DNA from 4 places in the Pectobacterium actinidiae genome. Region 1 is predicted to be linked to each of the others. Evidence: predicted binding sites of a transcription regulator. Region 1 holds the regulator's gene; each other region holds the start of a gene.
The links. The regulator CRP, encoded in region 1, controls carbon source genes, mostly activating them, when cyclic AMP is high. The targets are predictions, from matches to a motif close to ATGTGANNNNNNTCACAT.
Positions count from the first base shown of each region.

Region 1 (7,689 bases):
AAAAGCTGGGGGAAACGCTGGCAGCGCTGGAAGCGCGGCTGGCGGACAGCGCCATCTATGACATCAGCCGTAAAGCCGAGCTCACCGACTGCCTGCAACAACAAACCAAAGTCAAAATCGCGCTGGAAGAAACGGAAATGTCCTGGCTGGACGCGCAGGAACAGCTAGAGCAGATGATGCAGAGCGAGTAAATTGCTACCTATTGCCTGAACGAGTCGCGAGCGGAAAACCGCTCGCGACGTTATCAACAAAGCCTTAATGCCAAATCAACAGCACGCAGGCGGCGGTCAGCAATCCCATTGACACATTGAAGATAATCCACGCTTTCTTACTACGCAGCAGTCGCCCAATCATTGTACCAAACCCGAGCCAGATGACTCCGGACACCAGATTGACCAGCACAATCCCGATGCTTATGGCGATTACAGACTGGTTATAGCCTTCACCCGCCAGACTAAAACTGGCAATTGCCCCCAGTGCCATGAGCCACGCTTTCGGGTTAAGGAATTGCAGCAACCACCCCTGATAAAACCGAATCGGCTGGGGTGGCGCAGCGGACGTTTCTAAACGTTCGTATGCCGCCGTGGCGATTTTCCACGCCAGCCAGAGCAGATAGGCGCTGCCGAGGACTTTCAGGATAAAGTGCAGCGAAGGATAAATCAGAATCAACCCACCGACACCAAATGCCACCAGCAGCAAAATGCTTTGCATGCCCAGCATGATGCCAATCATCAGCCACAGCGAACGCATAAAGCCAAAATTCGCGCCCGAGGTGGTCAACAGCATATTATTCGGCCCCGGCGTGATGGCCGCTACCCACAAAAAACCCAACATCGAGAGAAATAAACTCAGTTCCATTATTTGTGGGCACTCCTGACCCAAATATCGTACTAACTGGCAGCATTGAGGCTAACTGTGTGATATTGATCGTACAAGAGCCGATAACCAGATTTCCATATCTTTTATGTATGACCAATTTCGTCCGCTGAGCGGCGCCCGTAACCCACATCTGCAAACGCTATTGCCACGTTTGATTCGCCGTCATGCGCAATTCTCACCCGTCTGGCAAGCGCTCGAATTACCCGACGGCGATTTCGTCGATCTGGCCTGGAGCGAAGCCCCTGAACTGGCACGGCACAAGCCACGTGTGGTGCTGTTTCACGGGCTGGAGGGCAACTTTCATAGCCCTTACGCCCACGGCCTGCTACATGCCTGCAAACAGCGCGGCTGGCTGGCCGTCATCATGCATTTTCGCGGATGCAGCGGGAAGCCCAATCGGATGAAGCGTATTTATCACTCCGGCGAAACCAGCGATGCGAGCTATTTTCTGCACTGGATGCAGGAGACGCTGGGCCATGCGCCTACCGCCGCCATCGGCGTGTCTCTCGGCGGCAACATGCTAGCCTACCTGCTCGCTCAGCAAGGCGAAGCCTGTTCCCTGTCCGCCGCCGTCATTGTTTCCGCCCCCTTGATGCTCGAACCCTGTAGCCGTCGGATGGAACAAGGCTTCTCTCGCGTCTATCAGCACTATCTGCTGCGGCTTTTGAAACAAAACGCCAGTCGCAAACTGGCAGCATACCCAGACACATTGCCCATTCAGTTGCCGCAGTTGAAGCGAATCCGCCAACTGCGGGAGTTTGATGACATCATTACTTCACGAATCCACGGTTTTCGCGATGCAGCCGACTACTATCGACGCTGTAGCGCCCTGCCGCTGTTGCCTCAGATTCGTAAACCGTTGCTGATCATCCATGCGAAGGACGATCCCTTCATGACGTCTGAGGTGATTCCCGATCTGTCGCAGTTACCGTCTACTATTGAGTATCAGCTGACGGAACATGGTGGGCATGTCGGCTTCGTCGGTGGAACGTTGCTGAAACCGGAAATGTGGCTGGAACAGCGCATTCCCAATTGGCTTAGCCCATTTTTGGACCATGCCACCGATTCTTTTTCTTCAGGAACCTCTTATTCAGGAACTTTTTATTCAGGAGGAATAGCGTGATTATTCCCTGGCAACAGCTCGATCCAGAAACGTTGGATAACATCATTGAATCTTTCGTCCTGCGAGAAGGCACCGATTACGGCGAGCAGGAACGTTCGCTGGCGCAGAAAGTGGAAGATATCCGCAGCCAGCTCCAATCTGGCGAGGTGGTGTTGGTGTGGTCTGAGTTACATGAAACGCTCAATATCATGCCACGTAACCAGCTCAATGCCGGAGGACACGCTCCTTATTGAGCATGGCGAAAGGCGTGAAAGAACGCGCCAAACATGCTAACAATGATAACTAATTACGTCTTTTTTGAGGATGCACGCAGACCTTCGGTCTGTGCGAACCTCGCGATCACGGAGTCACGCGCCTTATGTCACATCAGCATCCGATTATTGCGGTTACCGGCTCTAGTGGGGCGGGAACCACGACAACCAGTCTGGCCTTCCGTAAGATTTTCCAGCAGTTTGATCTGCGTGCAGCCCAGTTGGAAGGCGATAGCTTTCACCGCTATACCCGCCCGGAAATGGATATGGCGATTCGTAAAGCGCGTGATTCAGGACGCCACATCAGCTATTTCGGCCCGGAAGCGAATGATTTCAGCCTGCTGGAACAGTCGTTTATCGAATATGGCCTGCACGGGCGCGGTCAGACGCGTAAATATCTGCATACCTACGATGAAGCGATTCCCTATAATCAGGTTCCTGGGACGTTCACGCCGTGGGAACCGATGCCGGAACCCACTGACATCCTGTTCTATGAAGGGCTGCACGGCGGCGTGGTCACCGAGCAAAACGACGTGGCACAGCATGTCGATTTGCTCGTCGGCGTGGTGCCAATCGTCAACCTGGAATGGATTCAAAAGCTGATTCGTGACGTCAATGAGCGCGGCCACTCGCGTGAAGCGGTGATGGATTCGGTCGTCCGCTCGATGGAAGACTACATCACCTATATCACGCCACAGTTCTCTCGCACACACATCAATTTCCAGCGCGTGCCCACCGTGGACACCTCCAACCCGTTCGCCGCCAAGTCGATTCCCTCACTGGACGAAAGCTTCGTGGTGATTCATTTTCAGGGGCTGGATAATATTGATTATCCCTATCTGCTCGCCATGTTGCAGGGGTCATTTATCTCCCACATCAACACGCTGGTCGTTCCCGGCGGGAAGATGGGCTTGGCGATGGAATTAATCATGGCACCGCTGGTGCAGCGGCTGATAGAAGGGAAAACGATCGAATAAGCAAAACCGGGCACGGCAGCGTCGTGCCCAGAGAAAGCGATTAAGCCAGCACCCGAATTTCGTGACTGTGCGTCACCTCAACGGCTTTACCCAGCATCAATGCCACAGAACAGTACTTTTCCGCCGACAGGGCGACGGCTCGTTCGACAACGTTATCGGTCAGTCCTTTTCCCGTCACGATAAAATGCAGATTGATGTGGGTAAATAAACGCGGCGCGTCAGACCGACGCTCTGACGTTAATTTCACCTCACAATCCGCCACATCGTTGCGACCTTTTTGTAGAATCGACACCACGTCAATCGCACTGCATCCTCCTACGGACATCAATACCATTTCCATCGGACTGGGCGCTTTATCGCCAGAATTGCCGTCCATCAAAATCTGATGCCCTGATGCGGATTCGCCCAAAAACGTTAAGCCTTCAACCCATTTTACCCGAGCCTGCATGATGCCTCTCCACTAAAAATTTTTTGAAAATTTATATCGTTACTGTACAAAAACCAGCGTTAATCAGAGCTTTGTCATGCTGAAGCGAGACAACACAAGACACATCCTTAAAGCTGTGTTAAAACGAAAATAGAATAGACCTTTTCTGGACAAACCCAGAAACGAAGAAGATGATTACGTGGCCAGATATACCCAGCCACGTTTACGATGCGGCAAGGCAGCAACCGGAAAATCAAGGGTACAGTGGTTCCAGTATATTCCCTGACGTCATTCTGCCTAGACTGAATTTTATTTTTTAGCAGTTAAACACGCCGTACAGGGAACTCTGACCCCTGTAATTTGCGCAGTGAATTACAACAGAGGATGATAGCGAATGGTTCTCGGCAAACCGCAAACAGACCCAACTCTCGAATGGTTCCTTTCCCATTGTCATATCCACAAGTATCCATCGAAGAGCACGCTTATTCACCAAGGTGAAAAAGCAGAAACGCTTTACTACATCGTGAAAGGCTCTGTCGCAGTGCTAATCAAAGATGAAGAAGGCAAGGAGATGATCCTCTCCTACCTCAATCAGGGCGATTTTATCGGCGAGCTAGGCCTGTTTGAAGAAGGTCAGGAGCGTAGCGCCTGGGTTCGGGCAAAAACCGCCTGTGAAGTGGCTGAAATTTCCTATAAAAAATTCCGCCAGCTCATCCAGGTTAACCCGGATATCCTCATGCGTCTGTCAGCCCAAATGGCAAGCAGACTTCAAGTTACCTCTGAGAAAGTCGGCAACCTCGCCTTCCTTGATGTGACTGGCCGTATTGCTCAAACCCTACTCAACCTGGCCAAACAACCTGATGCCATGACGCATCCAGATGGCATGCAAATTAAAATTACCCGTCAGGAAATTGGGCAAATCGTTGGCTGCTCGCGTGAAACCGTGGGTCGCATTCTGAAAATGTTAGAAGACCAGAACCTGATCTCTGCACACGGTAAAACGATTGTCGTTTACGGCACTCGCTAACCCGCTGTCGCTGTACCCTACCAATAAAAAAGCGTGAAGCCTCGGCCTCACGCTTTTTTTATGGCATGCCATCCCTGGCCGCCCCCTTTCGGGTCGTTGCTAACGCAACGTTAAAACGTTCCCTACGTTTTTTATGTCTAATCAGTTTGCTGTCTTAACGACCTGCGCGACGGCGTTGGCGAATTTCTCCATCCCCTGCGCAATATCGTCTTCATCAATGATCAACGAGGGTACAAAACGGATCACGTTAGGCCCAGCCATCAGAACCATCAACCCCTGAGCCGTTGCTGCGGCCAGAAACTCACCCGCACGGCCATGCCACTGCGGTTTCAGTTCTGCACCCAGCAGCAGCCCCATACCGCGAACCTGTTCGAATACGCCGTACTGCTGATTGATTTTCTCAAGCTCACTGACAAACCGATCGTGACGATCCGCCACGCCTGATAACACTTCCGGCGTGTTAATGATATCCAGCGCCGCTTCCGCTACGGCACAAGCCAACGGATTACCGCCATAAGTGGTGCCGTGTACCCCAACCGTCATGGCCGATGCGATCTCTTCCGTCGTCAGCATTGCACTAATCGGGAAGCCGCCACCCAGCGCTTTCGCGGTCGTGAGAATATCCGGCGTGATGCCATAGTGCATGTAGCTGAATAATTTACCGGTACGTCCCATCCCGCTCTGTACTTCATCAAACACCAGCAGCGCCTTATGCTGATCGCACAGATCGCGCACGCCTTGTAAAAATTCAGGCGTCGCAGGCGTAATACCACCCTCACCCTGAATCGGCTCCAGCACGACTGCACAGGTGTGATCGTCCATCACCGCTTTGACCGCCGCCAGATCGTTGAAGGGAACATGGACAATATCCGCAGGCTTAGGCCCGAAACCATCGGCATATTTAGGCTGTCCGCCAACCGAGACGGTGAACAGCGTCCGGCCATGAAACGCATTATAGAAAGCGATGATCTTGGTTTTATACGGACTATGGCGTTTAACCGCATAGTGGCGCGCCAGCTTAAAGGCAGCTTCGTTAGCCTCAGCACCGGAATTAACAAAGAACACGCGGTCGGCAAAAGTGGCATCAATCAATTTGCTGGCGAGGCGTAGCGCAGGTTCGTTGGTGAAGATATTGCTGGTGTGCCACAGCTTTTCACCCTGCTGTTGCAATGCATTCACCAGCGCAGGATGACAGTGACCCAGTGCCGTAACCGCAATGCCGCCGGAGAAATCGATATACTCACGGCCGTCTTGATCCCAGACGCGGCTCCCTTTACCTTTCACTGGTACAAACTTCGCGGGTGCATAAACCGGCAAAATCACTTTATCGTGAGTATCCCGTGTCACTGCTTTCTGCTCTGCTGCCATTTGCTGCCTCACTCTGCTGTCCATCATGTCGGAATGAAAATATAGTCAATAAATATGCATAAAAAATCAATTACAGGCAATATTAAATCGGCTACTGGAGAGAATAACTTTCTATCTCACTAAATTTTAAGGAAATTATCCAAAAGCTCATACCCTTGCTGGCTAAGGATGCTTTCAGGATGAAACTGCACGCCTTCCAGCGGAAGCGAGCGATGGCGGATCCCCATAATCTCGTCACGCTTACCTTCATGTTCGCTCCAGGCCGTGACCTCAAAGCAATCGGGTAGCGAGGCAGAATCAACGATGAGTGAATGGTAGCGGGTGACCGTCAAAGGCTGAGCTAAACCAGTAAAAATGCCCGTGCTGCTGTGCGCAATCGCTGAGGTTTTCCCGTGCATGACCTGCCGTGCTCGCACCACGCGCGCGCCGAACGCCTGCCCCATCGCCTGATGGCCAAGGCACACGCCCAAAATAGGCAACTTATCGGCAAAGTGACGAATAGCAGCCAGTGAAATGCCCGCCTCATCCGGCGTACAAGGGCCCGGTGAAATGACCAATCGTTCGGGCGCAAGCTGTTCGATCTCACGCAGCGTCAGTTCATCATTACGCTTCACCACAACCTGCGCGCCAAGCTCACAAAAGTATTGGTAAAGGTTGTAGGTAAAGGAGTCGTAGTTATCGATAATTAGCAGCATATTGACTTAATGTATTGATAGATATTGGTTATTTAAATTTATCCTACTTTTGATACCCGCAATAATACCCGAAATTTATGTCGCTGCGTTTTTCATAAGCGGGTGTAACACAGGCTATTGTACCTGTATACGTGATGAGAAGAATGACAAGAAATTGATGCTGACTTCATCCAGAGACATATAGATGACAGGAGACAGGGATTCCGTATAGTTTGACAACAGCATGGAATCCCTGCTTTGGTTCGATATTGATTTAAGTGACGAGTACGATCATTAACAATTGTTAAACATCATCCAGAATAAAGGTTATCGGTACCTGATAAAAACCATCAACATATTCAGGCCTTAGCTCCGCAACTGAGCTACCAGGCTTTTCTCCATATAACTCGATGGCTATGTCTGTCAGGGTGTTAGCCGTTACCGCCTCTTTTGCGCTAGACTGGAATAAACCGATTGATGATAGATAATCTAGGGGGAAATTAAATCGATAGACGCCAAATTTATTACCCTCTCTAATAACAATATCCATAGGATTCATCACCTTACTTCCCTTTAATGACAGCTTAGGAATATAGGTTGTGAACTCGACTGGGGTTTCATCTCTAATTTCGGCCCATGTGAGATTGCAACTCTGATTCGCAGAAGCAACTTTCCCTTTCGCTTTGAAAGCATCTGAAAGGCATAAGCCAACTCTGCTTCCGATTAAAGGCTCCATCGTAGACTTACGGATGACATTAATAATAACTTTTACAGCGTCCTGCTGTGTTGATTTAACGGAATCACATTGCCCGTTTTTAAATATAAATTTATCCAACCGTTTATTAATATCATCCTTATTGTTAATTAATGCTGCATTTATTATTATAAATTCCCCATTGGGTTCACTATTGGCACGATATGTCAGACCGCACAGACTAAGTGCTACACCAGATAAAATAAAAT
Region 1 is NZ_JRMH01000002.1:50,593-58,281, forward strand. It holds gene KKH3_RS17825 (ABC transporter ATP-binding protein) at 1-191, shown strand, start outside; gene KKH3_RS17830 (LysE family translocator) at 256-858, opposite strand; gene KKH3_RS17835 (hydrolase) at 965-2,002, shown strand; gene KKH3_RS17840 (YheU family protein) at 1,999-2,235, shown strand; gene KKH3_RS17845 (phosphoribulokinase) at 2,361-3,230, shown strand; gene KKH3_RS17850 (OsmC family protein) at 3,271-3,678, opposite strand; gene crp (cAMP-activated global transcriptional regulator CRP) at 4,052-4,684, shown strand; gene argD (bifunctional acetylornithine/succinyldiaminopimelate transaminase) at 4,826-6,052, opposite strand; gene KKH3_RS17865 (aminodeoxychorismate synthase component II) at 6,172-6,747, opposite strand; gene KKH3_RS17870 (hypothetical protein) at 7,031-7,689, opposite strand, start outside.

Region 2 (7,689 bases), on a different contig from region 1:
TCACGCCGCTTGAGTTTTCGATTGCCTTCGGCGTAAACGGTTTTTGGATCATGCTGGTCAGCTTCTTTGCGAATCGTATTATCCGCAAAGTCGGTCGGCCACGCTGTCTGGCTATCGGTAGCCTGCTGATGGGGACGGGTTTTCTTTCGCTGCTCAGCGGCGTCGTTCTCTTACCCGAAGCGATGCAAGATACCTGGCCAACCTACATGCTGCCCGTTGCGCTGGCCTGTGCCGGTCTGGCATTTTTGATCGGACCGTCCACCAGCTATGCGCTGGAACCTTATTCCAATGAGGCGGGAATTGCATCGGCGATGGTCGGGTTTGTGCAAATGGCGGGCGGTGCAGCGCTGGGACTGATCGCGATGGCACTCCCTCTGCCGTCAAAAATATCACTGGCGCTGGTGATGCTCTGTGCAGCCCTATTGGCGATACGCGCTCGTCTGCTCACGCGGAACCATAAGGGCAGCATTACATCGCTGCCCCGTAGTTAATCAAAATACCGATACGCTAACGCGTATACCTCTCCACGGACAAATCATCGGACGCAATCTCCGGTGATTTGTCCGACAGAATATCCGCCAGTAATTTCCCCGATCCGCAGGCCATCGTCCAGCCCAGCGTGCCGTGCCCCGTATTCAGATACAGATTTTTCAACGGTGAGCGCCCTACCAGCGGCGTGCCGTCTGGCGTCATCGGGCGCAACCCCGTCCAGAATGTTGCTTGCTCAATCGGGCCGCAATGAGGATAGAGATCGCGCACCACCATTTCCAACGTTTCACGGCGCTTGGGATTCAGTTCAGTGTTGAAGCCCACAACCTCTGCCATTCCTCCAACGCGGATGCGGCGATCAAAGCGAGTAATTGCCACTTTGTACGTTTCATCCAGCACCGTAGAAACCGGTGCCGAGGCATCATCTGCTAGCGGGATCGTCAGCGAATAGCCTTTCAGCGGATAGACAGGAATATCGAACCACTGGCGCAAAAGTCCCGTGGAATAAGAACCGCAGGCCATCACATAGGCATCTGCCGTGATGATTTCGTCGTCGCACTGCACGCCCGTCACGCTCTGCCCTTCAACCCGCAACTGACGAATGTTACGCCCCAATTTAAAGGTGACGCCGGCCTCGGCGGACATCGCCGCCAGTTGGCGAGTAAACAGCTGGCAGTCTCCTGTCTCGTCATGCGGTAAACGTAGCCCGCCAGTCAGTTTACCCGCCACGTTCGCCAGCGCAGGTTCAACCGAGGCTAGCTCATGGCGAGTCAACAGTTGATACGGTACGCCAGCCTCTTCCAGCACGGCGATATCTCGTGTCGCATTGTCATATTGCTGTTCAGTGCGAAACAGTTGCAGCGTTCCCCCTTGCCGGCCTTCGTACTCGATACCGGTATCCTGCCGCAGCGCTTGCAAGCAATCGCGGCTGTATTCCGCCAGACGCACCATCCGCGCTTTATTCGTTTTATAGTGGCGCGCATCGCAGTTGATCAACATTTGCCACATCCAGCACAGTTGTGCCGCCGTAAAGTCAGGCCGGATGGCCAGCGGTGCATGGCGCTGAAACATCCACTTTATCGCTTTCAGCGGTATTCCCGGCGCAGCCCAAGGCGCAGCATAGCCGGGGGAAATCTGTCCGGCATTTCCAGCACTGGTTTCCAACGCAGGCTCCGGTTGCCTGTCGATTACGGTAACATTATGCCCTGCCTGCGCAAGATACCAGGCGGTACTTACGCCAACGACGCCACTTCCCAGAATCACAACCCGCATGCTACCGCTCTCCCTTTATTTCCGTTAAAGACCGTCTAATCTACTGGAAAAATGCTTATTTGATGGAATAAAACACTAGTTAAAAGGTGAAACTGAAGACTACTCTAGCATTTAGGAAAGAATTGTCACCCGCTTCGACGATAGCATTTATCTATCCCCGTCATACTTCACGTTGCATGTGCGTTGGCTGCGCGACGCGGCCCACTTGCGTGTGCCTCACCCGAATCACTTACTCAACTGATGATCGTAACGAAATAACTGTGAAATCATTCACAAAATGCGTATTCACTTTTTAGCTGGAAAGCATAAGAAAAATAAAAAAGATGAAAATGTTAAATACCAAATGAATTAATAAGTTAGTCGGGTTGGCTATTTTTAAATAGTGATAACCATCACAACAATCGAATCAACAACATGACTGTCAAGACACTCGACCCCGTAGTTAAATACAATTTTGCGACATTCATCAAAAAAACGCCTTATCAGTTTAATAACATTGTGTTCACACGATGGTTATTCATATTTCCAGAGGGCGATGATGAAAATTGGATTAGTCATTAGCGGCGGTGACGTTAGCGGAATAAATAACTTCATCTTTCAGGTGAATAGAATGACTGCCTCCGACATTGTCATTTTCGATGGTGGCATTAATGGTCTTATCGATAACTGCTGTAAAGTCCTTACTCGCCGCGATTTAGTGGATTATTCCCTCTCAGCCATGCCTTTGATCACCTCTGGGAGAAAAAGCGGAAAATGTAGAAAAACGGATTATGAGCAAATCGTCAAAAACATTCAAAAACAAAAAATCGACGCGCTCATTATGGCTGGAGGAGATGGCTCATTCCAATTTCTAAAAGAATTAAGTCACTATGGTATTCATTGCTATGGCGTAGGAATGACGATTGATAATGATATTTCAGGCAACAGCTATACGATCGGTTTTTCTACCGCCTGTGAGCAGGTAATGAGTGAAGTAGAAAAATTGCGCAATACAGGCCGTGGACTACAAGGACGGGTATTCATGATTGAATTACTCGGCGGTTATTGCGGTGAATTAACATTGCAGGCGGCATTAAAGAGCAATGCAGATGTCGCACTCATTCCAGAATCACCGTGGGATATTGATAAATTATCACACTGTATTCGGGAGAAAATCAAAGAACAAAACAGCGTAATCATTTTATGCTCTGAAGGCTATACCCATGAATATACGCCTGGCTTTCAGGGCGCTATCGACACCATTATCAAAAAACTAGAGCATAAGATTGGTATCCGTATCCGAAAAACTATTTTGGGATACGGTTTACGAAATGGCGCGCCCACCGGGGAAGAAATTATTCAGGGCACCCTGTTAGCAGAAGAAGTGGTTCGGTGTATTAACGCCGGACTCACCAATAAAATCATCATTATTAATAATAACAACAAGGCCATTCCTATCGACCTGGAGGATTCCGAACGACGTTTGGTTGATGTTGACAGTCACTTTTACAAGCTCGCGAAAGCTCATCATCTTATATGAGGCCATGATTATGTTGAAAGTACTTTGCGTTTGCGGCTGTGGATTAGGTTCCAGTTTCGCTATCGAAATGAGTGCGAAATCCGTACTAAAAAAACTGGGGATTGATGCAGAAATAAATCACACCACGATTTCAGAAGCGTCGGCCTTCAATTATGACGTTATTCTAACTCAGAAAATATTTGCTGACATTCTGAATAGTGATGCCAGTGAAGATGAGAAAAAAAGAATCATCATTCTTAATAAACTGACCGACAAAGATGAAATAGAAGAAAAAATTTTAGCGTATATCCAGGCTCATCAATAGCATGAGGTGAAAAATGAATACCGTTATCAATTTCATTGTGAAAGATTTATTAGGCCAGGCATCTATATTAATCGCGCTGATCGCCATGATCGGATTAATTTTACAGAAGAAATCGGTAGGGAAAACAGCAGAGGGGACGTTCAAGACACTGCTCGGTTTCCTCATCATGATGGCGGGGATTAACATCATCGTCGATACCCTGACGTATTTGAACAGCATCTTTACTCAAGGCTTTGGCATGAAAGGCTACATCACCGATGTTGCCGCCATCGCCGGGCTGGCAAACCGCGAGCTCGGGTCAGAAGTCGCGTTAACGCTCATGGTGATCTTTGCCGTTAACATCCTTATCGCGCGAATCACCCCCTTTAAATATATCTTCCTGACGGGACAGGCTCTGCTGTGGATGGCAACAATCGGTACCGTAATCGGCTATAAATCGGGCTTGACCGGCGCGACACTGATCCTAACCGGAGGCATATTTGGCGGCATTATGGCGGTACTGATGCCAGCGCTGGCGCAGCCGATTGTCCGTAAAATCACGAATTCCGATGATGTTGCGCTGGGACATTTTTGTACTATCGGGTATTTGGTGCAGGCCGCCGTCGCTCGGGTCGTCGGTAAAAACTCCAAATCCACGGAAGATTTAGCGCTGCCTGATAATTTCAAATTCTTGCAAGATACCTACCTGTCGATGGCCGTCGTCATGGTGCCGATGTATCTCATCCCCGCCGTGGCAGCGGGACCGGCCTACATCGCGCAGTACGCCAATGGCGTCAACTATCTGATGTATTCCTTCATGCAGTCCATGCAGTTTGTCGCAGGCGTTTTCGTTCTCTACAGCGGTGTACGTCTGTTGCTTAATGAACTGGTTCCCGCCTTTCGAGGTATCGCTATGCGTCTGGTGCCTAACGCCAAACCCGCGTTGGATTGCCCGGTACTCTTCCCTTATGCGCCCAACGCCGTGATTGTCGGGTTCCTGGCGACCACCGTCGGTTCCATTCTGGGGATGTTGATCTTCCCGATGTTTGGGCTGGCAATGATTTTGCCAGGGTTATTAACCAACTTCTTTGCGGGCGGAACCGCCGGTATTTTTGGTAACGCGCTGGGAGGACGACGTGGTGCCGTCATCGGCGGTGTCGTTCATGGCCTTTTCATTACGCTGTTGCCCGCTATTCTGGTGCCATTACTGGAAGTTTTCGGCTTTACTGGCGTCACCTTCAGTGATTCCGATGTCATCAGTACTGGCCTGATATTAGGACACGCCTTCCAGCAAGACTGGTTATTTGTCGCCGCCTTTGTCGCGTTCGTTGCTTTTATTGCTTTTATTGCGAACCGTAAACTATCGCAATAGCGCACTGGCCTGTCGTCATGATGCAAATAGCTTAAGGAGTCACTATGTTTTCTCTGCTCAAACGCTTTTTATCCCCTGGTCCCTCTTCCGACCATCGCGATAATACGAATGACAATCGCGTCAGGGAAATGGAGGAAGAATTAGCGGAACTTGAATCTCGTTTAACACAAAACCCGGGGCATAGTGAAACGCAAAAAGCGCTAATGATTAAATACAATCAGGCCATTCAGTTATTTTCTTCACATTCTGACTATCGGGAACGCGTTGATCGTATTTTTATTCAGATAGATGAACTCAGAAATACCATTCGGAAAAATATATGAGGTTTTATGAGCATAAAAAATTTCCTGTTGCAGCACAATTGCATTCAACTCGGTGTGATATGCAAGACATGGGAAGAGGCTATTTATTGTGCCGCGCAACCCTTAATCAGCGCCGGGTATATTACAAATGAGTATCCTATCGCGGTGATAGAAAACACGAAGGAATACGGCCCTTATTATGTTTTTGATGAAGGAGTCGCTATTCCTCATGCGCGCCCTGAATGTGGCGTTCGGGAGAATTGTTTTAGCCTACTGACGTTACAGACGCCGCTCTCTATTCACGGAAGTGAGCCGGTGGATATTTTAATTATGTTCGGTGGCGTTAACAGTGATGCGCATATTACGGAAGGTATCGCCTCAATCGTCAACCTATTAGAAAAGGACGACATGCTCTCTCGTATTCGATGTGCCACCACATCAGATGATATTGTCGGAGTCTTATGAAAAAACTTATTTTAGTCAATGGCATTCCCGCATCAGGGAAAAGTACGGTAGCGCGTATCATTGCGGATGAATTGAGCCTCCCACGCTTAAGTCTCGATGAAATAAAAGAGCCGTTCATGATGCAGTTCAGCGACACGATTGACCGAACGTTAAACAGAAAATTAGGGTATGCCGCGTATCAGGCCATGTTTAATATCGTTAGACAGGCTCCTGACAATAGTATTCTGATTCTTGATGCGTGGTTCGGTTTTCGCGAAAAATCACTATTACAGCACTATCTGGTTTCGTGTGACATCCAGCATGCGCTTGAGATATGGAATGCCATCTCACCTGACCGGGTGGCTGAGCGATATCAAACCAGAATGAATGAAAGAATAAAGGGTCATCCCGGCAGTGAGTATCTGCCGGAATTAATTTCACTCGCGCATCAGGCACAGCCGATGGGTATGGGAAAATGTTACACGGTTGATCAGGATAAGGACATTAATTATCAGGAATTAATTCAATGGATAAAAACACACCTGGATTAATCGCTTATTTACATTAATTTTATGAGGGTAATTATCATGAACACCATGACAACCGCTGAGCATCGGGGATATCAATTAATTTGTAACGCAACGGGGGCAATGATGGTTATTGCCTGCGATCAACGTGGCGGCATGCGAACTTTATTAGCACCGACATCAGAAGCACAGGCTGCGATTACCAATGAGACATTAGGAAAAACAAAATATGACATCACTCGCTATCTGGCAGCTGAGGCAGGCTGTGTCCTGGTTGACCCGATCTGCGCCATACCGGGTCTTATAGATGAAAAGATTTTGCCCCGCGATACGGGCCTGCTTATCGGGCTTGATGCGTCAGGGTGGGAAACAACGCCAGAAGGCTACCGGATCTCCACGATGGTTGACGGCGTAACGGCACGTAAAGTCCGTGAATGGGGTGCCACCGGCGGAAAAATCATGATCTACCTTCGCCCGGATATACCAGATGCCAATACCCGTAACCTTGCCACACTCCGTAAAGTGATTCAGGATTTTGCGCAGGAAGATTTACTGCTCGTCGTCGAATTTCTGACCTACTCTCTGGAAAATGAATCTCGCGAAGCCTATACCCGCCTCTTGCCAGAACTCATTCCGGCAGGCTGTCAGGCCTGTATCGATCAAGGCGCGAAAGTCTTAAAGATTCCTTATCCTGGGTCTGATGAAGCCTGTGCGCGCGTCACCACACTCTGCGGTAACATTCCCTGGGCCGTCCTGTCTGCGGGTGTCGATCACGCCACCTTTCTCCCTCAGGTAGAAAGTGCGTTGAAAAATGGCGCTTCTGGTGTGATTGCCGGTCGTTCACTGTGGAAGGATTGCATCTCGCTCGATCGCAACGTTTCTAAAGAGAAGCTGTCTACCATTGCCGTTTCCCGCCTCAACGATATTCAGGCGCTGTTAAAACGGTATCAACACCGCTAAATGAGTAAACGTCAGGCAGGTTAGACGAAGTATGACGAAAACAGGGATGTGTCATTCCCTTTCCTAACGCGATGTGGGAATGACACCTCTCTAGAATGACACTTCTCTATATAGTTATGCGCGAGAAAAGCGCGGTATGCCTAACGCAAGCCAAGGTATCCTAGCGCCTCTGCGATTTGATGCGTGATGTCTTCGTCTTCCTCAAATGCTGCGCCAAATGCATCACGGGCGTACATTTTACGTTGAGATTCGGTAATCTTGCGATCAATGACATCGTCAGCCAATCCAGATGAACTCACCTCCTTCAGTGCTTGTGCAAAACAGTCAATCGCATAATCCCGTTCCTGTGCACCGAATGCGAAATTGATCATATGGGTACCGCCACACTCCAAAAACAAGCCGGAGGAAAAGCAAGACGCGGTGACAGCATCTGCAAGCGCCGCGCTGGAAAATACCGTTTTGAACATCAACGGGGCACCAGTGACCCACAGCGGGAAACCGATTTTATCCGCCGCGTTTTG
Region 2 is NZ_JRMH01000001.1:2,154,725-2,162,413, reverse strand. It holds gene KKH3_RS09145 (multidrug effflux MFS transporter) at 1-491, shown strand, start outside; gene KKH3_RS09140 (D-amino acid dehydrogenase) at 508-1,761, opposite strand; gene KKH3_RS09135 (6-phosphofructokinase) at 2,300-3,280, shown strand; gene KKH3_RS09130 (PTS sugar transporter subunit IIB) at 3,291-3,584, shown strand; gene KKH3_RS09125 (PTS sugar transporter subunit IIC) at 3,598-4,935, shown strand; gene KKH3_RS09120 (hypothetical protein) at 4,980-5,258, shown strand; gene KKH3_RS09115 (PTS sugar transporter subunit IIA) at 5,265-5,702, shown strand; gene KKH3_RS09110 (P-loop nucleotide/nucleoside kinase family protein) at 5,699-6,232, shown strand; gene KKH3_RS09105 (tagatose-bisphosphate aldolase) at 6,269-7,168, shown strand; gene KKH3_RS09100 (aminotransferase class III-fold pyridoxal phosphate-dependent enzyme) at 7,309-7,689, opposite strand, start outside.
Region 2: a site for CRP is predicted at 2,142-2,159, ahead of KKH3_RS09135 (6-phosphofructokinase). Genes of this name have one in related genera too.

Region 3 (7,689 bases), on a different contig from region 1:
CCACGATTTCTGTTTTTTTTACAATTCCACGGGTTGTTATTGAATATGATTGCTATTTGCATTTAAACTTGGGCGGCATAAGAGGATAAAGACAGACTATGCCGCAAAAAAAGTTTTTTTTGACCCGCCGTTACTCATGGCCATTCATACTTTCAGTTGGTTTTCATGGTTCACTGATTGCAGGCTTGCTGTACGCATCATTTAATAATTCAATTGAATTACCGCAGGAATCCAAGCCCATCAGCGTTGTGATGGTGAACCCTGCGGCCTATGAAGCGGCTCCTGCTGCAAAATCTGCCCCGGAGCCAGAGCCGGTTAAGCAGCCTGAACCTGAGCCGGAACCGATTCCAGAACCGGAGCCATTGCCGCAGCCGGTTCCTATGCCATTACCTGAACCAAAGCCCAAGCCGAAACCTAAACCGGAACCGAAGCCGGTGAAGAAGGTTGAGCAACCGAAGCCAGTTAAACGTGAACCGACCGTTGAAAAACAGCCGCCTTCGCCGTTTACCAGCACAGAGCCGACGCGCAATGTGAATAACGCGCCGGTGAAGCAGGCTCCGGCACCCGCAGCAAGCACGCAGTCAAGTGGACCGCGTCCGTTGAGCCGTGCACAGCCTCAATATCCGGCTCGCGCGTTCTCTCTGCGTGTTGAAGGTCGAGTAAAAATGCAGTTTGATGTGGATGAGTCTGGACGTGTTGACAACGTGCGCGTGCTTTCAGCCGAACCGCGTAATATGTTCGAACGCGATATCAAACAGGCCATGCGTAAATGGCGTTATGAAGCTGGCAAGCCGGGCAAAGATTTAGTTGTGACCATCGTCTTTAAAATTGACGGCGGGGCGGCAGTCGAATAAGTCACGCTGATATGAAAAAGAAACGGGGCGTCATCTTTGCAGATGACGCCCCGTTTTCGTGATGTCTTTATATCCGTTAACAAATTAAGTGCTTACGTTACCCGATGTCACTCGCTTGGTGTAAAGTTGCTTTTACCGGCGGGGAGTTCGCGTGGGTGACCTTCTTCATCTACTGCGACGTAGGTGAATAACGCTTCGGTAGCCCGATAGCGCTGGCCAATCGGCTCAGAAGAGACTTTTTTTACCCATACTTCAACGTTGACGTTGATAGAACTACGTCCAGTGCGTAAGCAGCGGGCATAGCAGCAAACCACATCGCCGACGGCGACAGGTTTTAAGAACGACATTCCATCAACCCGTACGGTAACGACACGTCCCTCTGCAATTTCTTTCGCCAAAATCGCACCGCCGATGTCCATCTGCGACATCAGCCAGCCGCCAAAAATATCGCCGTTCGCATTGGTATCGGCTGGCATTGCCAGCGTGCGGAGAACCAATTCGCCCTGTGGTAACACGTTTTGTGTGCTCATTATGTCTATCTCGCTTTGGCTATTGCTGCTCGCTTTTTTCTTCTTCTGACTTTTCCTGATCGTTAGGCAAGTGACGATAAATATAAACGCCACAAATCAGCGTAAACAGCAGCGTCACACCGGTCAGACCAAAGACTTTGAAATTAACCCAAACGTTTTGCGGTAACCAGAAAGCAATATAGATGTTAACCAGTCCACACACCAGAAAGAACATGGCCCAGGCGAAATTCAGTTTCCCCCAGACGGGCTGCGGCAAGGTTAACTCTTTACCCAGCATCTTCTGAATCAGAGTCTGTTTCATCACAAACTGGCTAACCAGCAGAGCAATCGCGAATAAGGCGTAGATGATGGTGACTTTCCACTTGATAAACAAATCGTTATGGAACACCAGCGTTAGAGAACCGAAAACCACGACCATCGCGAAGGTGACCAGCGTCATTTTCTCTATTTTACGATACATCACCCAGGTGACCACAAGTGACAGCGCCGTTGCCGCAATCAGTGCACCCGATGCGATATAGATGTCATAAAGTTTATAGGCCGCAAAAAAAACGACCAACGGTATAAAATCAAGAAGTTGCTTCATTATGTCAATCCATCACTCAACAGTGTCGTAATTATAACCCACAAGAGTTATCCGATAGCGCATGCCATTATCCTTTATTGTGGAACACCATTCCCGAGATATTGTAATAATTTGCAGAAAATTACGATTGGGTAGATAGCGAACGGAGATCTGGCGGAACCTATGCCACCAGAGCGATGGCATAGGCAGAGAGCGGGAGTTAAGCGCGCAGCAGCATATAAAGGCGGAACAGATAAATGAGCAGGATCGCGGAGATCAGGTTGCTCAAGCCGTTCAGAACCACGCCGAGTACGGTAGGTGAGGAAATCGGTAACTTCGACACGATCAGCAAAATAGCGATTTTAGCGAGTAGCCACATCACGATGGCAGGTGCGGTTGCACGCAGGTTGCCGTAGGCCAGTTTGGTACTCACTTTAATGGCGCTGAAAATCCCACTTTTTTCCGTGACCACAATCACGGGTGACAAACTCAGCGCAATCGCCAGCAGCACGCCAGGAATGACCAGAAGCATCATACCCAGTTGGATGAGCAGGGTGCACAGCAGGATCAGAAAAAGCAGACGCAGTAAAAAAGGTGCCGATGCGCCAATTGCACGCAGTGCGCTGGTACGCTGTCCGTCAGATACCAGTTGAATCAGCATCAGAACTCCGCCCGTTAGCAGCACGTTGCCCACTAAGGCAGCGAAGGTGCCTGCCGCCGACATTTTCAGTAACACGGTTTGTTGTTCCGGCGTCATTTGCTGAATCATGTCCATCAAGCCGGATTCGACAGAAGATGACAGATCGCTGCTGGAACCGCTCAGAATCCGTAACTCGTCTACAGAAGGCGATAGCGCATGATTCAGTATGACAGTAATGAATGCCGTCAACAGTGACATCATTAAGATACTGATGAACTGGTTGCGGGTGAAATTCATTGTGTCACGGTACAACGTGTTAGCCGTGATAGGCATGCAGGCTCCTTGAAAAAGATAAATCGACAGAGAGAACTTAACTCACGATTGTAACCTGTTAATTCGCGCTGTGGCACCCCGTCAACGATGCAATGCTGATTTTCCCCTCACTATGAGGTAAGCGTAACTTGGTTACCAAGAATGTTTTTCCTTGCCATCGGCCGTGTAATTTATTCTTTAGTGTCATTCTTGATCTGGATCAATTCCATGAATTTTAATCAGTTAGTGATAAGTGATTCAGTTCAATTTGGGCGTAAAATCTTTAAAAGATGTGATCTGGCTTAAAACAAGAATACCTACTTAGGGGTATATTTCGCTCGAAATTTTAACCCTATTAATGGAGTGGGTAATGAAAAAGACATCTTTCTTATTGTTGGCGGCGGCGCTCATGCCTGCATTGGCACAGGCTCATCAAGCGGGTGATTTCATTGTTCGGGCGGGTACGGCTACGGTGCATCCAAGTGAAAGTTCGGACAATGTGCTGGGATTGGGAGAGTTTCAGGTAAACAACAATACGCAGTTGGGCCTGACTTTCAGTTACATGGTGACGGATAATATTGGCGTTGAATTACTTGCCGCTACCCCGTTTAAACATAAAGTCGGAACAGCAGGCACCGGAACGATTGCGGAAGTGAAGCACCTGCCGCCTTCACTGGTTGCACAGTACTATTTTGGTGATGCCCAAGATAAATTACGTCCTTACCTGGGCGTTGGCCTGAACTATACCTTGTTCTTCGATGAAAAATTTAATGACAATGGTACAAGTAAAGGTCTGAGCGATCTGAGCCTGAAAAACTCTTGGGGTGTTGCGGCACAAGCGGGATTGGATTACAACCTGGATAAAAATTGGTTGGTAAATATGTCCGTATGGTGGATGGATATCGATACGGATGTGAAATTTAAAGCTGGTAACGATCAGCAAAGTATCCATACGAAGATTGATCCATGGGCCTTTATGTTTGGTGTCGGTTATCGCTTCTGATGGTTGATTTAATTTGACGCAACGGTAAGACATAAAAAAACGGCGAAGTAAATAACTTCGCCGTTTTTACAGACAGGAAATAACAAACTAATAAAGAGAACGCTATTTTATTACAGCAATTATTAGATGGCGTTAGCCATTAGAAATTGTATTGTACACCAACGCGGTAGCGAGTCTGACGCTCATCCGTTGTTGTGCTGCCAACAACGTTGCCGACTTCAGCGTAAGGCGTCCAGTTTTTGTCATATTTATACGCTAACTTAACGTTGTGAGTCAGGCCATAGTTGTCGTTGTCAGCAATGTAGCCAACAGAACCGGCTTTGGTTTTCTTGTCGTACTCAAATTCGTATTCAACCACAAAGTTTGCTGGCAATTTATAGCCCAACGTACTGGTGATGGTATAGCCTTTCATATCGGAAGGGGCTGTAGTGCCGATGCTGTCACTTTTACGCAGATAAGATGCACGGTAGCGCAGGCCATAGTACAGTGAATCGGTAATGTTAGCTGTACCTTTGATATAAGGACGATAGTTGTTGTCTTTTGAAGAGGAAACCATATTCAAACCAGTTTCCATCCCAAAGGTTTTGTTGAACTTGTATTGGTAGCTAGCGGTAACTTCTGTACCGTTGCTAACCGTCTCGTTAAATGGTTTATTTGGCGTTTTATCGGCGCTTGATTGTGCCCATTTTGCTTCCATAGACAGACCAAAACCGTTGTCAAAACGGTGGGACATCAGCAGGCGATCTTTATGGTCGTTCTTTACCGTATCCTGCATTTCATGACGATAGTCAATCGTCACAGCCATGGAGCTTAAGCTGATTAAGGAAGTTACCATCATCGTCAATATTTTAACTTTCATTTTATTATCCCAAGTCAAAGAGAATTATTATTTAAAAACACGCTGCCACTTTTGTTCAGCGGTTCCATTTTATTTATTATCTCTTACAGTAATGTGAACAAGATCGTTAAAAAGAGAAAATATTAAATGATCTTATTTCTGTGATTTTCTTCGTATTTTATTGGTGGGATTTATGCGGTTTAAAAATTAACGGTTATTTGATTTATTTTTTGATGTGGTATTTAATAATTATTTCAATTTGAAAAATATTTTTACAATTATAGTAAAATAGACATTAAATAATAATTGAAGATATTAAGGTTTAATTAAATAAGAAATAAGTTGAAACATAATCTGGCGCGCGACGTTGCTTGCATTAAGCAGAAATCGCGCGCCTGAAAAGTGTTATTAATGCGTAGCGGCTTTCATTTCACTCACAAAGGCGTGTAACTCCGACAGCATCACATCAGGCTGGTTCAGATTTTTTTCGATAATCCGCACGATGGCAGATCCAGAAATGGCACCCGCTGCACCTGATGCTAACGTTTCCCGCACTTGAGCCGGATCGGAAATGCCAAATCCTTGTAGCGGAGGAGCGGCATGATGCGCATTCAGTTTGGCAACCAGATGATTCAGCGGCAGCTGTGCGCGCTTTTCTGCCCCAGTCACGCCCGCACGGGATACTAAATAGGTATAACCACGGCCATAAGAAGCGATCTCGCGCAGTAGTTCATCGTCAGCATTCGGTGGACAGATGAAAATAGGGGCGATGCCATGCCGCAGCGCCGCCGTACGGAAAGGGGCTGACTCCTCCACCGGAACATCCGCCACTAATACCGAGTCGACGCCGACCTGTGCACAGCGCTGATAAAATTCATCAATGCCGTTGCTAAAGACCAGGTTGGCATACATCAGCAGGCCAATCGGGATGTCCGGGTATTTTTGACGTATTGCCGCCAGCATTTCGAAGCATTGGTCGGGCGTGACGCCTGCCGCAAAAGCGCGCAGGTTGGCATCCTGAATGGTCGGGCCATCCGCCAACGGGTCAGAGAAGGGCACGCCCAGCTCCAACGCGTCGGCACCAGCGGCAATCAGCGTGTCGATAATTTTCAGAGATTGCCCGGGAGAGGGATCGCCCAGCGTAACAAACGGAACGAACGCGCCTTCCTTTTTCTCTGACAGGCGGTTAAATAACTGTTGATAGCGTTCCATTAGATTTCTCCCCGATCTTTCAAAATATCGTGCACGGTAAAGATGTCTTTATCACCACGGCCGGATAGGTTGACCACCAGCAGTTGCTCTTTCTCCGGTTCCGCTTTAATCATCTTCAAGGCGTGTGCCAGCGCATGGGAAGACTCCAGCGCGGGAATAATCCCTTCACCGCGGCAGAGCGCTTTGAAGGCATCCAGCGCTTCGTCATCGGTAATCGAGACATAGTCAGCGCGGCCAATGCTGTTCAGGTAGGCGTGCTGTGGGCCGACGGACGGGAAATCCAGCCCGGCGGAAATCGAGTAAGACTCTTCAATTTGTCCGTCAGACGTTTGCATCATCGGAGATTTCATTCCGAAATAGATACCGAGGCGACCGTGTTTTAACGGCGCGCCGTGCTGCCCAGATTCAATGCCCAAACCGCCAGGCTCAATACCGATCAGACGAACGTCAGTATCCTCGATGAAATCAGCAAACATCCCAATCGCGTTAGAGCCACCGCCGACGCAGGCGAGTACCGCATCTGGTAAACGACCTTCTTTTTCCAGAATCTGCGCTTTAGTTTCCTCACCAATCATGCGTTGAAACTCGCGCACGATAGTCGGGTAAGGATGCGGGCCAGCGGCCGTTCCCAGCAGATAGTGTGCTGTTTCATAGCTGCCAGACCAGTCACGTAGCGCTTCGTTACAGGCATCTTTCAACGTGGAAGAACCGCTGTGAACCGGAATCACTTCTGCCCCCATCAGACGCATGCGGAAGACGTTCGGCGACTGGCGCTCAACGTCTTTTGCACCCATATAAACGCGGCATTTCAGGCCAAGCAGGGCGCAAGCCAGCGCCGTCGCGACACCATGTTGACCTGCACCCGTTTCGGCGATGATTTCGCTTTTACCCATGCGCTTAGCCAACAGAGCCTGTCCGAGTACCTGATTGGTTTTGTGCGCACCGCCGTGCAGTAAATCTTCACGTTTCAGGTACAGCTTGGTTTTCGTCCCAGCAGTCAGGTTTTTACACAGGGTTAATGCTGTCGGGCGACCCGCGTAGTTTTTCAGCAGATCGGTAAATTCGGCCTGAAATGCAGGATCTTTCTGTGCACTGACGAAAGCCTCTTCCAACTGGCGTAACGCCGGGATGAGGATCTGCGGAACAAATTGTCCGCCGAATTCACCGAAGTAAGGGTTGAGTAATGTCATAATTTTCCCGTCTGTTTTAGTGTTGCGGCTGACGTAATGTCGCAAAAACCGCAGCAATTTTATGTGAGTCTTTTTTTCCCGGTTCGCTTTCTACCCCGGAATTGAAATCCAGTCCTGCGCAACCTTGCTGTGCCGCCAGTGCGCAGTTATCGCTATTCAGTCCACCGGCCAACAGCACGTTATCCAATGATTGATTCGCCAGCAGCGACCAATTAAAGGTTTTACCGCTGCCGCCCTGACCGTTATCAAACACGTAACGATCGACATGGGTGAGGTTGCGCTCTGGCAGTACATCGGTGATGCTCAGCGCTTTCCAAATCTGGCAAGCCGCAGGTAATTGCTGGCGCAGTTGGTTGATTGTCTGTTGATCTTCATCACCATGCAGTTGAACGGCCGCTAGCCCCAACTGCGTCGTGATAGCAACGATGTGTTCGACGGGCGCATTGCGGAAAACACCAACATAGCGCAATAGCGCACCGGTCATAACGTCAGTGGCTTGTTTGGCATCAATATAGCGTGGGGAACTGGCGACGAAGATTAATCCG
Region 3 is NZ_JRMH01000001.1:2,203,888-2,211,576, forward strand. It holds gene tonB (TonB system transport protein TonB) at 99-854, shown strand; gene yciA (acyl-CoA thioester hydrolase YciA) at 962-1,384, opposite strand; gene KKH3_RS09335 (septation protein A) at 1,404-1,970, opposite strand; gene KKH3_RS09340 (YciC family protein) at 2,170-2,922, opposite strand; gene ompW (outer membrane protein OmpW) at 3,272-3,904, shown strand; gene KKH3_RS09350 (oligogalacturonate-specific porin KdgM family protein) at 4,044-4,763, opposite strand; gene trpA (tryptophan synthase subunit alpha) at 5,151-5,954, opposite strand; gene trpB (tryptophan synthase subunit beta) at 5,954-7,147, opposite strand; gene trpCF (bifunctional indole-3-glycerol-phosphate synthase TrpC/phosphoribosylanthranilate isomerase TrpF) at 7,161-7,689, opposite strand, start outside.
Region 3: a site for CRP is predicted at 3,153-3,170, ahead of ompW (outer membrane protein OmpW). Genes of this name have one in related genera too.

Region 4 (7,689 bases), on a different contig from region 1:
ATGGCCAAAACAAAGCAGGGGTAGCGTAGTGCTTTGATGACTTTCTGTTGCAGTCTGGACTGTTTTTCTTGCTGCTGAGCGAGCTGTAGGCAGCATGCGTCTAACTTCCCAGTCAATTCGCCGACGGCAATGAGGGATTGATACAAAACGGGAAAGATATGGGGATATTCGTGTAATGCCTCAGACAGCGAGCTTCCCTGCGCAACATGGGTACGAACCTCCCGCAATATGCAGCGCCAGCCGGGGCGCTCGTGCTGTTCCGACACCAGTTTTAATGCTTCCAGCAGTGGCAATCCCGCTTGTAGCAGGGCAGCAAGCTGTTTGATTAACTCGCCTAGCTGCTCACGTTTCCAGTAGCGTAGCGACAGATAATCGCCGGCTTTTACAAGAAGCGGCTGGTAGCCCTGCGCAATCAGGCTGGCATAGGCGTACTGGCGGTGTGTGCTGATGAGTTCTCCATCGATAAATTCGCCCTCAGACGTGATGGCCTGCCAGTGGTATAAGCGCTGTAGCTTCATTGCGTCTCCTGGTTCATTGCGTGCTCATCGCCCACTACACGGTAGACTTCCTCAAGTGAGGTCAGGCCATCGTTGACCAACTCAAGCCCTGCGGCGAGCAAGGTTGGAAAACCTGAGTGGTGAGACAGTGTGGATAATTCCCCTGTGCTGGCGTTGCCCGCCAGTGCTGCCTGAAAATCTGGCGTGATGGGCAATAATTCATAGAGCGCGACGCGGCCATAGTAGCCAGAAAAACAGTGACTACAACCGTGGGCTTTCCAATGGTGCAGTGGCCCTTGCCATAGGTTGTTTGGCAGTGAAAGTAGCGGTTCTCCTGGGGTTTTACAGTGCGGGCATAGCCGACGTACAAGGCGTTGGGCAATGATGAGTTTTAGCGCCGCCGCTAACAGGTAACCGGGGATGCCTAGATGACTGAGGCGAGTTAACGTGTCTACGGCAGAGTTGGTATGCAGCGTGGACATAACCAGATGGCCAGTTTGTGCGGCTTTTACTGCAATTTCTGCGGTTTCGGCATCGCGTATTTCACCGATCATAATGATGTCAGGATCCTGTCGCAGCAGGGCTCGTAAAATTCGGCCAAATCCCAGTTCAGCTTTAGGATTGATTGCCGTTTGGTTAATTCCTTCCAGGGGAATTTCGACCGGATCTTCTACGCTACAGATATTGCGGCTGCACTCGTTTAGCCAGCGTATCGCACTGTAAAGCGTGACGGTTTTTCCACTGCCCGTTGGACCCGTGACTAACAGCATCCCCTGTGAGGCGCTCAGTACGCTAATCACCTGCTGTAATGACTTTGTGGTGAGGCCGAGTTTATCCAGTGCTAACTCCTGCTGGTGCGTTTGCAAGATACGCAGCACGACTTTTTCTCCTTGTTGTACGGGTAGGGTCGCAATGCGTAACGAATAGGCTTGTTGATCCAGCGTCAGGCTAAATTGACCGTCCTGCGGCAATCGCCGTTCGGCGATGTTCAACTTACCCATGATTTTCAGCCGTGCGGTAATACGGTTTGTCAGTTCGGGAGGCGGTGCGGATATGGCCTGTAGCACGCCGTCAATGCGCAGACGTACGCGATAGCTGTCCAGTAACGGCTCAAAGTGGATATCAGAAGCGCGTCGCTGAACGGCGAGACGCAGCGTTTGATGGATAAATTGTGCAACGGGGGAGTCATCGTCATGATCCTGCGGCCTGGTGCTGCTGTTATAAGTATTGGCATGGTAGGTTTCTGCGGGCTCGGCAACGGCGTTCAGCGGGTTAAGCTGTTGTTCCATTCTGGCCTGTGGCCATTGTTCCACCATAATTCGGCGATTGCTGGCGAAACGCAGCGCGGCAATCATTTCCGCAGAAGGGGAAGCCGTGACGGCGACCGACAGCGTTTGTTCATCGAGGCTGAGCAACAATGCCTGATACCGTCGGCACAGCGTCTGTAACTCGCTGAGCGTATGCTCGGAGGAAAAGGATGAGTCTGTCATGATTAGCCTGCCGTATTATCAAAACGGAAAACGTCCTGACAGGCGGATTGCAGGCTCTCTGTATTGTTATCCGTGGCACAGTTTTTCGTCCAGCGTGAAGCGCCGATTTCGGTATCCCATGTTGGTGTCAGAATCACGCGCAGACCTTGCAGCGTGGATTGTCCGGTTAGCGTAATCACTCCTTGAGTGACGCTAACGGCGCTGACATAGCGTGAAGATTTGCTACCCGGTATTCCCTGATTACCTGCATTGCAGGCCGTAAAAGCGGCATTTTCCAGACCACAGAGATCGACTGGCGTTTTATAAGACACCATCGTTTGCAGCATGTCCGTCAGCGCTGCTTTTTGCAGATAGCCTTGATAAGCCGGTACGCCAATAGCGCTGAGGATGGCGATGATCGCAATGACGATCATCAGCTCAATCAGCGTAAATCCTTGTTGTTTTGTCATGTTGATTTCCCTGTTGTTGCATATAAATTTTGTGGCGCATAAATGTTGCGTTACATAAATCCCTACGGATGGCTGGCAGCATAGAAAAGCGTATGAAGGCTGACGAGCAGGGAAAAGCGAAATAGGAAAGCGTCACGACATGTTTTTAGATATTTGCAGAGGATTGAAAGTTTTTTGCGAGTAGAGACGCAATTTCACGCTGTCGGGGCAGGATGTTCGTGTGGGATTGTCAGTCTATGGCGTTACGATGGTGTGCGAGAGGATGAGAGGTGTACGAGGTGCGTAATAGCACCTCGCAGGTAGAAATAGAGGAACGGTTAGACGAAGCGCATGGATAAATCCAGTGCCTGTACGTGCTTGGTTAACGCCCCGACTGAGATATAGTCCACGCCAGTTTCCGCATAGCCACGCAGCGTGTCGAGAGTGACATTGCCGGAGATTTCCAGCAGCGCATGGCCTTGTGCTACAGCAACGGCTTCTCGGATGTTATCGAGACTGAAATTATCCAGCATGATGATATCTGCGCCCGCTTCCAGCGCCTGATGTAACTCATCCAGCGATTCGACTTCAACTTCTACCGGAACATCGCTGCGTAAAGACTGCGCTTTTTCTACCGCATTTTTGATTGAGCCTGCGGCGATGATGTGGTTTTCCTTGATCAGGAAGGCGTCGGATAAACCGAGTCTGTGGTTGTCTCCGCCACCGCATGATACGGCGTATTTCAGTGCGGTTCTTAGCCCCGGTAGCGTCTTGCGCGTATCCAGCAGCCGAGTGCGCGTTCCCTGCAATACGGCAACATAACGGCTGACTTCGGTGGCGACGCCGGACAGCGTTTGCAGGAAATTCAGCGCAGTGCGTTCGCCCGTCAGGAGCTGTTTGGCTGGGCCTGTGATATCACACAGCGTTTGGTTGGGCGTGATGGCGTCGCCATCGGTAACGTGCCAGACGATCGTTGTCGTGCCGCCTAATTGAGAAAAGACTTCCTCAAGCCAGCGCGTGCCGCAGAATATACCCGCTTCGCGCGTGATAATGCGGGCGCTGACGGTCTCGTTGTCGGGTAGCAGAAGGGCGGTAATATCTTGATTAGCATCGACGATGCTGCCTAAATCTTCACGTAAGGCCAGTTGCACGCTAGCGGGGATATCTTGTGCAATACGAGCGAGTAAAGCTTTTTGGCGTTGTTCCTGACTGTAGCGACGCGTTGACATGACAAAACTCCGAAGGGGGATTCGGAGGTCTATGCTACCTTGTTTATATCGGGACATCCAGAATGAATAGTTATTATAATTCAATCCGTTACTGTTATTTACTTTCCGGCGAGCGATCTCCGATCGCCGGAAAGGGGATGCGATTTTAGAAGTTATAACCAACGACCAGGTAGTAGCCCCAGCCGGTAGATTTCACTTCAAACGGACCTTTGCCGAAATTGAGTTCTGCGCCATCAGCCCATTGGCCGCCGTTGTGGAAATAACGCGCAACGAAAGAGTAGTGCCAGTGGTCGTAGCCCAGCGCCAGAATATGGCTGGAGGCAATGGAGTTGTTAGTGCGGCTTGCATTCGATTTATCACGCAGTTCTGAGCCAAAGTCGAAATTGGTGAAGCTGATATACGAGACGTTGCCGCCCAGCATTGAGCCCAGTGGGTAAGAATATTTCACCTTTACACGGTAGCCATCCCACTCGTTTTCGTTCGCTGCGCCGTAGTTCTGCCATTGGTATTTGGCATAGCCGTTCACTGACAGGGACAGATCGGTGCCGGTATCAATATCAGTACCTAAGCCCATGTACCACGTGCTTTGGCGTGAACCGCTGTTGCGACCCTGATCGTAGATAACGTTATTGGCGATGTACCACTCTTTAAACGGGCCAAAACTGAGGTCAGCGCCCGTCAGCTTATCAATAGAGAAGCGTGGTTCGATCTCGACAAACAGCGGAGATCCTTTGTCCCAAATGCCACGGCTGTCGGGATCGCCACCAAAAAATTTAGGTGCATCGGCATAGCCGTAGAAATCGAACCAGTCTTTACGTGCAAACGCTTCGTATTCGAGGTAGGTGGTGCTGTTCAGTTGCGGTCCGAAACGGGTGTGGGCACTGCCGACGACGTTAATGCTCTGATGCCACCAGTCGGACAGGTATTCGGCTTTATTGCTGTCGGCAAGTGCAGGCATTGAGCATGACAGTGCAAGCAAGGCGCCTACAGCGAAAGTTTTTTTCATGTTAAGTACCATAGTGTTAGACGTTATGTACGTCGTACGTAAGACCGCAAAATAAGTTTTGGTAATATCTAAAAAAATCAGAAGATAATTTTGTCATGTATTTTAAGTAAAAATAGACGCAATGCACGAAAACGATTGCCTATTGTTGCGTCATTACATTTGTAATGTGACTTTTATCACATAATGATGTGGGAGATTTCACCTTACTAAAAAGGTATCGGATTGCATTCAGGCAGGGAAACGGCAGGAATATCACAAAACAAACGGTAAAATCTATTGATGCCCAGTTGAATAGATAGCATGACGTGAAACATGGTATCTTGGATACAAGGATTTTTGGCTACATGGTTTTTACGCCTGAAATTGATTTTTCGCCTGATTCAGCCGGCAAACGATACGATGCGAGGTTATCGCCGATGCTTTTGGAAAATGGCTGGTTATCCGACATTACACACACGCCTTCACCGCATTATGATGGCCGCCCGAATAATGAGGTGCCTTCCCTACTGGTGATCCACAATATTAGTTTGCCGCCCGGTGAGTTTGGCGGTCCCTATATTGACCAACTGTTTACGGCTACTTTGGATCCCTCGGTGCATCCCTATTTCGCCGATATTTCTCATTTACGCGTCGCGGCGCACTGTCTGATTCGCCGCGACGGGCAAACTACGCAGTATGTGTCTTTCGATCAGCGCGCCTGGCATGCTGGCGTTTCGGAGTTTGAAGGCCGGGAACGTTGTAATGATTTTTCTATCGGCATTGAGCTGGAAGGGACGGATACGCTGCCTTTTACCACAGAGCAATATCATTCTTTGGCTGCGATTACACGCCTGTTAATGCAGGCCTATCCCATTACGCCGTCGCGCATTACCGGACACAGCGACATCGCTCCGGGTCGTAAAACCGACCCCGGCCCGGCATTTGACTGGGACGGCTATCATCATCTGCTACAAGAAAACTGGACAGAGAACAAAGGGAGCCTGGATTAATGACGCTGTTTACACTGTTGCTTACGCTGGCATGGGAGCGCTTGTTCAAACAGGGCGAGCACTGGCAGATCGATCATCGGCTTGAGGTCGTGTTCCGGCACATGCCGTCTCCGTCTTTGTTGCAAACGCTGTTCCTCACGCTGTGTAGCATGGGCGTGGTGGCGGGCCTGCTGTGTCTCACAAGCGGCATTCTGTTTGGCCTGATTTCTCTTTTGCTGTGGATTATCATTAGCCTGATGTGCATTGGTGCGGGTGAAATCCGCCAGCACTATCGGCGCTATTTGCAGGCGGCACAGCGCGGCGAAGCCGATGCGAGTCGGGAAATGGCGGCAGAACTGGCGCTGATTCACGGTCTGCCCGTTGGCACAGGCGAAAGTGAGCAGTTGAAAGAGCTGCAAAACGCGCTGCTGTGGATAAATTTCCGCTTTTATTTAGCTCCGCTGTTCTGGTTCATCGCTGCCGGGCCATATGGGCCGATTGCGCTGACGGGGTATGCGTTTTTACGCGCCAGACAGACCTGGCTTGCCCGCCACCACACTCCGCTGGAGCGTGCACAATCAGGTGTTGATAGCTTATTGCATTGGCTTGACTGGATCCCTGCACGTTTAGCCGGTGCCGCATACGCCTTGCTGGGACACGGCGAAAAAGCGCTGCCAGCCTGGTTTGCCTCGCTGGGGGATTCCCGAAGCTCGCAATACTGGGTGTTAACGCAGTTGGCTCAGTTTTCTCTGGCGCGTGAATCCCATATCGAGCCTGTAGAGACGCCCAAAGCTGCTGTGACGCTGGCGAAAAAGGTGACGCTGGTGCTGGTGGTGGTGGTCGCACTCCTGACAATATATGGAGCGTTGGTTTGATGTTTCCCCCTTAGCCTGATGTGAAAATGGCCGACAGGGTCGGCCATTGAATCGAGGAAACACGGTTAACGCTGAGGCTTACTTCGCCTGATTTTTCTTTTTGATAAAGTATCCCACGCCCAGAATAACCAGCCAGACCGGAATCAGCATGACGGAAATTTGAATGCCCGGCGTCAGGAACATGATGACCAGTATACCCGCCAGGAACAGCAGGCAGAGGTAGTTACCCAGCGGATAAAGCAGCGCTTTAAACTTGGTCACCGTCCCTTCTTTGTCCTTTTGCGCACGGAATTTCAGGTGCGCCAGACTGATCATCGCCCAGTTAATCACGAGAGCAGACACGACCAGCGCCATCAATAGCTCGAACGCTTTGCCGGGAATGAGATAGTTGATCAGCACGCACAGTGCCGTTGCCAGCGCGGAGATGCCGATAGCAACAACGGGAACGCCACGGCCATCAACAGTTTTCAGTACTTTCGGCCCGTTACCCTGTTTCGCCAGACCGAACAGCATGCGGCTGTTGCAATAAACACAGCTGTTATAAACGGACAGCGCAGCGGTCAATACCACGATATTCAGCACCGTCGCCACGACGTTACTGTTCAGTTCATGGAAGATCATGACAAACGGGCTACCGCCTTCCACAACCTTGCCCCACGGGTACAGTGACAGCAGGATAGCGAGTGAACCGATATAGAAAATCAGGATACGGTAGATAACCTGATTGGTTGCACGTGGAATGCTTTTCTCTGGGTCATCCGCTTCTGCTGCGGTAATCCCCACCAGTTCCAGCCCGCCAAATGAGAACATGATAACGGCCATCGCCATCACCAGACCAAGCACGCCATTCGGGAAGAATCCGCCCTGCGCCCACAGGTTGGTCACGGTTGCTTCCGGCCCGCCCGTACCGCTGAGCAGCAGCCAGCCGCCGAAGACGATCATGCCAATAATCGCGGCGACTTTGATGATGGCAAACCAGAATTCCATCTCACCGTAGACTTTGACGTTCGCCAGATTGATGGCGTTAATCAGCAGGAAGAAGACAGCGGCGGACACCCAGGTCGGAATGTCTGGCCACCAGTACTGGACATAAATCCCCACAGCGCTGAGCTCGGCCATGGCGACCAGCACATACAGCACCCAGTAGTTCCATCCCGATGCAAAGCCCGCGAAATCGCCCCAGTATTTATAAGCAA
Region 4 is NZ_JRMH01000001.1:3,825,340-3,833,028, reverse strand. It holds gene hofC (protein transport protein HofC) at 1-518, opposite strand, end outside; gene gspE (type II secretion system protein GspE) at 515-1,987, opposite strand; gene ppdD (prepilin peptidase-dependent pilin) at 1,990-2,436, opposite strand; gene nadC (carboxylating nicotinate-nucleotide diphosphorylase) at 2,754-3,644, opposite strand; gene KKH3_RS16470 (nucleoside-specific channel-forming protein Tsx) at 3,790-4,650, opposite strand; gene ampD (1,6-anhydro-N-acetylmuramyl-L-alanine amidase AmpD) at 5,067-5,639, shown strand; gene ampE (beta-lactamase regulator AmpE) at 5,639-6,493, shown strand; gene KKH3_RS16455 (amino acid permease) at 6,572-7,689, opposite strand, start outside.
Region 4: a site for CRP is predicted at 4,815-4,832, ahead of KKH3_RS16470 (nucleoside-specific channel-forming protein Tsx). Genes of this name have one in related genera too.